DNA from 2 places in the Halomonas kashgarensis genome. Region 1 is predicted to be linked to the other one. Evidence: predicted binding sites of a transcription regulator. Region 1 holds the regulator's gene; the other holds the start of a gene.
The links. The regulator PhoB, encoded in region 1, activates phosphate uptake and scavenging genes when phosphate is short. The targets are predictions, from matches to a motif close to TGTCATANNNNTGTCANA.

Region 1 (3,418 bases):
TTGCCTTCGCGGTAGGCTCTAGGTTGTCGTCATTCCCCGCCGGGGATGACTCTGTTGACGAGGTAACCATGGATCGTTCCCTGTTGCGCCCCTCCGGCTTGGCGCGTGTACCCGATTTCCTGCACCTGACGCGCCTGGATCGTCCCATCGGCACCTGGCTGCTGATGTGGCCGACCCTGTGGGCGCTATGGGCGGCGGCCGAGGGCATTCCCGGGCGTGATGTGTTGCTGATCTTCGTTGCCGGCGTCTACCTGATGCGGGCGGCGGGCTGTGTGGTGAACGATTACGCCGATCGCCACGTCGACGGATACGTCAAACGCACCCGCAACCGACCGCTGGCCAACGGACGCATCGGCGAAGACGAGGCCAAGGGGCTGTTTCTGCTCCTGGTGGCGGCGGCCTTCGTGCTGGTGTGGTTCACCAATCTGTTTACCGTGATGCTGTCGCTGGTCGGGGTCTTCCTGGCGTTCATCTACCCGTTCATGAAGCGCTATACCCATTTCCCGCAGATATTTCTCGGCATGGCCTTCTCCTGGGCGATTCCCATGGCCTTCGGCGCGGTGCTCGGCCATATCCCCGTCGAAGGGTGGCTGCTGTTCGCCGCCAACGTGGTGTGGACGGTGGCCTACGATACTCAGTACGCCATGGTCGACCGCGACGACGACCTCAAGGTGGGCATCAAGTCCACCGCCGTGCTGTTCGGCCGTGCGGACAAGCTGATCATCGGCCAGCTGCAGCTGGCGACGCTGGGCCTGCTAGCCTGGTTCGGGATACGCCTGGCCCTGGGCGGATTCTTCTGGCTGGGCCTTGCCGCCATGGCGGCGACCTTCGTCCGTCAGCAGTTCCTGATTCGAGGGCGCGAGCGCGAGCGCTGCTTCCAGGCGTTTCTCAACAATCACTGGTCGGGCCTGCTGGTCTTCGCCGGTATCGCCTTGAGCCTGTGGCCGGCAGCGGCCTGAGTCGGCTGGTGTCTGTAACGGTTGTCATATAACTGTCATCAACACATGGTGTTATCGTCATTGACCTGTCACTGGATTTCTTTCCAACGAACACCGTGAGGCTCCGGGATGACCGCCAAGACCGTTCTGATCGTCGATGATGAAGCGCCTATCCGGGAAATGATCGCCGTGGCGCTGGAGATGGCCGACTATCGCGTACTCGAAGCGGATAACGCCCAGGATGCCCATGCCATGGTGGTCGACCATCACCCCGACCTGCTGCTGCTCGACTGGATGATGCCGGGCACCAGCGGTATCGAGCTGGCGCGGCGTCTCAAGCGCGAGGAAACGACCGCCGAGTTGCCCATCATCATGCTCACCGCCAAGGGCGAAGAGGATAACAAGATCCAGGGCCTGGAAGCGGGAGCGGATGACTACATCACCAAGCCGTTTTCGCCACGGGAGCTGGTGGCGCGGCTGAAAGCGGTGCTTCGCCGCACAACGCCCCGGGGAGTGGAAGATCCCATCGAGATCGACGGGTTGCTGCTCGATCCCATGAGCCACCGCGTCAGTACCCACGGCAAGGCACTGGAAATGGGCCCCACCGAGTACCGCCTGCTGCAGTTCTTCATGACCCACCAGGAGCGTGCCTACACGCGCAGCCAGCTGCTGGACCAGGTATGGGGCGGCAACGTGTATGTCGAGGAGCGCACCGTGGATGTGCATATCCGCCGCTTGCGCAAGGCACTAGGCGAAGCCCATCAGCATCTGATCCAGACCGTGCGAGGCACGGGCTACCGATTCTCGGCCAGGGTGTAAGGTGCGATCGTGGAGCCGAGAACTCTGGCGACTGGCTTGGCTTGCCACCGCCGGGCTCTTGATCGGGGGAATCGTCTCCCAGGCGGGACTGGGGCTGGCGGCGGGGCTTGCCGTGTGCCTCGGCTACCACTTGCGCCAGCTGCGCGCGCTTTATCAGTGGCTGACCCTGCATCCTCAAACGGAACCGCCCGCCGCCAGCGGCATGTGGGGTGAGCTGTTCGATCGTCTCTACCGCTACCAGAAAAGCCAACGCCTCACCCAGAGCCGCTTGCGGGCAACGCTTGCGCGTATCCAGGAATCGTCGGAAGCCATGCGCGATAGCGTGGTCATGCTCGACCGGCACGGCGATCTGGAGTGGTGGAACTCCGCCGCCAACGACATGCTCGGACTGCAAGCCGCCCACGACCGTGGCCAGCACATCACCAACCTGCTACGTGACCCGCGCTTCGTCGCCTACTTCAACGCCCGCGATTATCGCGAGCCGCTGACATTGCCGGCGCCGCTGGATGAGCGCCGTATCCTGCAGTACCAGATCACCCTCTACGGTGACGATGAACGCCTGGTCATGGCGCGGGATATCACCCGCTTGCACCGCCTGGAGCAGATGCGTCGGGACTTCGTCGCCAACGTCTCCCACGAACTGCGGACGCCCTTGACGGTACTCGCCGGCTACCTGGAAACCTACCTGGACCTGGCCGACCATCTACCCGATCGCCTGGCGCGCGGATTGACCCGAATGCAGGAGCAGACCCTGCGCATGCAGAACCTGGTCAACGACCTGCTGCTGCTGTCACGCCTGGAAATCGACCAGGGTGGCAATGATCACCAGCCCCTGGACATGCCGCGGCTGCTGGAGGGAGTGAAACGTGACGCCCTGGCGCTTTCCGGTGACCACCACGTCATCATGGTGGAAGTGGAAGAGGCATGCAGCGACAGGCTTGTGGCAAGCGAGCAGGAAATATGCAGCGCCGTCTCCAATCTTGCCTTCAATGCCGTGCGCTATACCGCCGCAGGCAGCCATATCACCCTGCGTTGGCGACGACACCCCAAGGGAGCCTGCCTTGAGGTGGAGGACAACGGTGAAGGTATCGACCCGGTGCATATACCCCGCCTGACCGAGCGCTTCTATCGCGTGGACAAGGGCCGCAGCACCGCCACCGGCGGCACCGGTCTGGGGCTTGCCATCGTCAAGCATGTCCTGCTGCGCCACGATGCCCAGCTGGAAATCGAGTCCCATCCGGGGCGCGGCGCGCTGTTTCGCTGCGTGTTTCCAGCATCTCGGGTGTCACAATGAGCCGTTTCGTTGTGGCTATAGTTTGCTCATGTGTCAAAGGTAGCCATTTTAAGTGCCCCTTTTTGGCAGCGCGAAAGCCGCCAGTTTGTTGGCCGTTTTTGCTAAATAATTGAAATTATTTCATTTAGCTTGTTTGTCATGAAAATGGCACGGCCCCTGCAATAACTGAGTGTAAGGAAGATCGTCTCATTTCCAGCAGTAAACGCTTGGACAATCAAGGATGATTGTTGGCTCAGGGATGAGTGATGAGATGTAACGGCAACGCCGGTCAGGGCTTTAACCAAGGTTGGTCGCCCGCAAAAGGAGAGGAAGCCGGCACGGTCCCGATACATTGATCCAGAGCGCTGAACCACCCACCCCGCCAAGC
Region 2 (3,418 bases), 1.4 Mb from region 1:
ACCACGGTAGTGGCGGCGGCCAGGGTCGCGGCAAAACCACGGCTTGGGGTCAATTCGGTAATGCCAGTACCCACGGTGGCAATCACCTTGTGACCGTAGGTAACCAGTCCCGCGACGATACCGCCGCCGCCGAGTACCAGTACCCACCAGGGCACCAAGGCGGCGCTGTCGATCACTCCTTCACTGCGCACCACGCTGATGACGGCGGCCAGCGGCCCCACCGCATTCGCCACATCGTTGGAGCCGTGGGCGAATGCCATGGCGCAGGCGGTAAAGATCATCAGCACGCCGAACACGCGTTCGACATTGGCGTAGCCAAAGTGGTCCTCGGCATCCCTGACGTACTTGACCCGTCGCTCCATCACCATGCCGAGCCCCATGATAGCCAACCCGAGCACGATGGAAAGCAGCAAGCTCTGGCCGAAGGAGAGATCCAGCCCGATGTGCTTGAGGCCCTTGGTCAAGGTGACCATGGCGACAATGAAACCGACCAGGAAGACATAGCCCGGCACGTAACGCTTGGCCGCGGCGAAAGGATCACGGCTCTCGAAGATCAGGTGGTGAACCGACTTGAACAGGACAAAACCGATGGTACCGGCCAGCAGCGGCGAGACCACCCAGCTGGAAGCGATCTGCCCCACCTTGGGCCAGGCTACCGCCTCCATTCCCAGGCCTACCGCGCCGAACCCGACAATGGCCCCGACGATAGAGTGGGTCGTGGAGACCGGCCAGCCCTTGGCCGAGGCGATCAACAGCCAAATTGCCGCCGCCAGCAGCGCTGAAAGCATGCCGTAGACCAGCATTTCAGGGCGTTGCGCCAACAGCACCGGATCGATGATGCCGCCCCTGATGGTGGCGGTGACCTCGCCCCCGGCCAGCCAGGCGCCTAGAAATTCGAACACCACCGCGATGATGATCGCCTGCTTGATGGTGATCGCCTTCGACCCCACCGAGGTTCCCATGGCGTTGGCAACATCGTTGGCACCCACGCCCCAGGCCATGAAAAAGCCGAATAGACAGGCCAGGATAATGAAGATTTCACTGTGCTGAGCAATGATCAACATGCCGCCCCCTTAGCGTGCTGTCAGAATCTGTAAACGGCTACCCACGCGCTCAGCGCGGTCGGACAACTCACCGACCCAGTCGATAATCTTGTAAAGAAAGATCACATCGACCGGCGGTAGCTCGCTTTCCAGATCGAACAGCTGGCGGCGAATCGCCACTTGCTGACCATCCGCTTTATGTTCCAGGGTATGCAGCTCGCGGATCATGTTCTGCATGACATCCGAGACATTGCGCCCGAAGCCGGACTCCAGCAGATCCTTGAGCTCCTCGAGTGCCTGGCGGGCCTGGGCCACGCACGCCACCGAGGTGATCATGTAGTCGCGCATCGGCTCGGCCAGTGCATCCGGCACCCGCATCTTGCGGCCCAGCATGATGCCGGTAATGTCGCGCACCTTATTGGCGATCTTGTCCTGCACGCTGATCAGGTCGAGAAGATCCGAACGAGACACCGGCAGGAACATGGTGCTGGGCAGGTTCAATCGCAGGTCCGTCTTCAATTCATCGGCTTCATGTTCCAGCCGGGTGACGTTTTCGCGGTATTCCGAGGCTTTCTGCCAATCGCCTTGCAGGGACGCTTCGAAAAACGGCAGGAGTTGATCTGCGCACTCGTTGGCCTTGACGATATGGGCCAACAACGGCTGGAATGGCGAACGGCCGAACATCGCGGAAAAGGGGTTTGTGTTAACCATAGAGCCTTTAAGCCTGTTTTCGGGGAGCCTGGAAATGGCGGCGCCAGTATAAAGACTGCCCTCGACGCCGTCATGAAAAGTTCATAATGTCATGAAAAATTCATCTATTTGTCACACAAGCGAGGTGGCGCTGCAATGAGCCAAGAGATAGAGCTTAAACTTGCCCTGACGCCGGAAGGGCCGGAAGCCCTGAGCCGCCACCCGCTACTGGCCAGCCTAGACAAACAAACGCAGCTTGTAAGCAATACCTATTACGACACTCCATCTGCCGACCTGGAAAAAGCTCGCGTTGCTCTGCGTGTGCGCCAGGTAGCAGGCCGTTACTTGCAGACGTTGAAAACCGCAGGCCATGGCGGCGGCGGGCTATCCCAGCGGGGGGAATGGGAATGGGAAGTGCCGGGCCCGCAACTGGACCTGACACGGCTGGCCACCCTGCCGTCCATGCAAGCGCTTACGGAACTCGACCTCACCTCGTTGCAACCACGCCTGGCAACCGACTTCACCCGGCGCCGCTGGGAGGTACGTCATGGACAAGGCCGCGCAAGCCTTGTCGAAGTGGTCGTGGACGAAGGTGAGATCCGCGCTGGTAGTGATAGCGTTCCCATTCGCGAGGCGGAACTCGAACTCAAGCTCGGCACCGCGGAGGATCTATGGTCACTGGCTTTCGCCCTGGCCGAACGCGTCGCACTACGCCCGAGCGACAGCAGCAAGGCCGCCCGGGGCAATCTGCTGTTACGCCAGGAGTGGCCGCTGCCCGAGGCCAGCCGGCCGGAGGAGCTCTTTCATCGCGCCTGCCTGGCGCTGGACGGCTACCAGGACACTTCCCGAACAGAATTGCTGACCCAGGCAACCCAGGCATTTTTGCAATTGGCGCAACACCCAGGGCTGCCCGTTGAGCAACAGCGGCAAGCCAATATCCTGATCGAATCGCTGCATCACGATCCGCATTTGCCGCCGGCATTCGGCCAGGCGGCGTTGAGGCTCGCCCATTATCTGAGCATTGAAACCGAGCTAGGCTGAGCAGAGGCCAGCATCGTTCAGTACCCTCAAGCAGGATCACTCATTCACCTCAAGCCAAGGAAGTCGCATGAGTCTGGCATTCAAACCCGCCGGGGAAGGATTACGTACCCGGATATTCCATATTATCTTCGAATCCCATACGCCGGCCTCGAAAGGCTTCGATATCGCCTTGATCATCGCCATCCTGATCAGTGTGGTAGTGATCCTGCTGGACAGCGTGGCGGCCTACCACGCTCGCTACGGCGAGCTGTTCTCGCTGGTGGAGTGGTGTATTACCGTGCTGTTCACGATTGAACTGGCGCTGCGCCTTTACTGCCTGGAGCGACCCTGGCTCTACCTGAAGAGCTTTTATGGGGTGATCGATCTGCTCGCCGTACTCCCCGCCTGGCTGGTGCTGCTGGTACCCGGCGCCCATAGCCTGGTATTGATTCGCCTGCTGCGGGTATTGCGCATCTTTCGTATTCTGCGCTTGATGGAGTTCGTCGGCGAGGGGCAGCTGCTCCTTGACGCCTTGAGGCGCAGTACACGTCAGATCCTGCTGTTTTTCTCGTCCATCCTGGTTCTGGTAACGCTTTTCGCGGCACTGATGTACTTGATCGAGTCACCGGAAACCGGTTTCACCAGCATCCCTCAATCAATCTACT

Region 2: a site for PhoB is predicted at 1,853-1,870, ahead of R5M92_RS09045 (CYTH domain-containing protein). Genes of this name have one in related genera too.

Annotation. Positions count from the first base shown of each region.
Region 1 is NZ_CP137552.1:3,384,054-3,387,471, reverse strand. It holds gene R5M92_RS15640 (chorismate--pyruvate lyase family protein) at 1-15, shown strand, start outside; gene ubiA (4-hydroxybenzoate octaprenyltransferase) at 69-959, shown strand; gene phoB (phosphate regulon transcriptional regulator PhoB) at 1,068-1,757, shown strand; gene phoR (phosphate regulon sensor histidine kinase PhoR) at 1,759-3,051, shown strand.
Region 2 is NZ_CP137552.1:1,970,287-1,973,704, forward strand. It holds gene R5M92_RS09035 (inorganic phosphate transporter) at 1-1,064, opposite strand, end outside; gene R5M92_RS09040 (TIGR00153 family protein) at 1,074-1,754, opposite strand; gene R5M92_RS09045 (CYTH domain-containing protein) at 1,890-2,774, shown strand; gene R5M92_RS09050 (ion transporter) at 2,842-3,418, shown strand, end outside.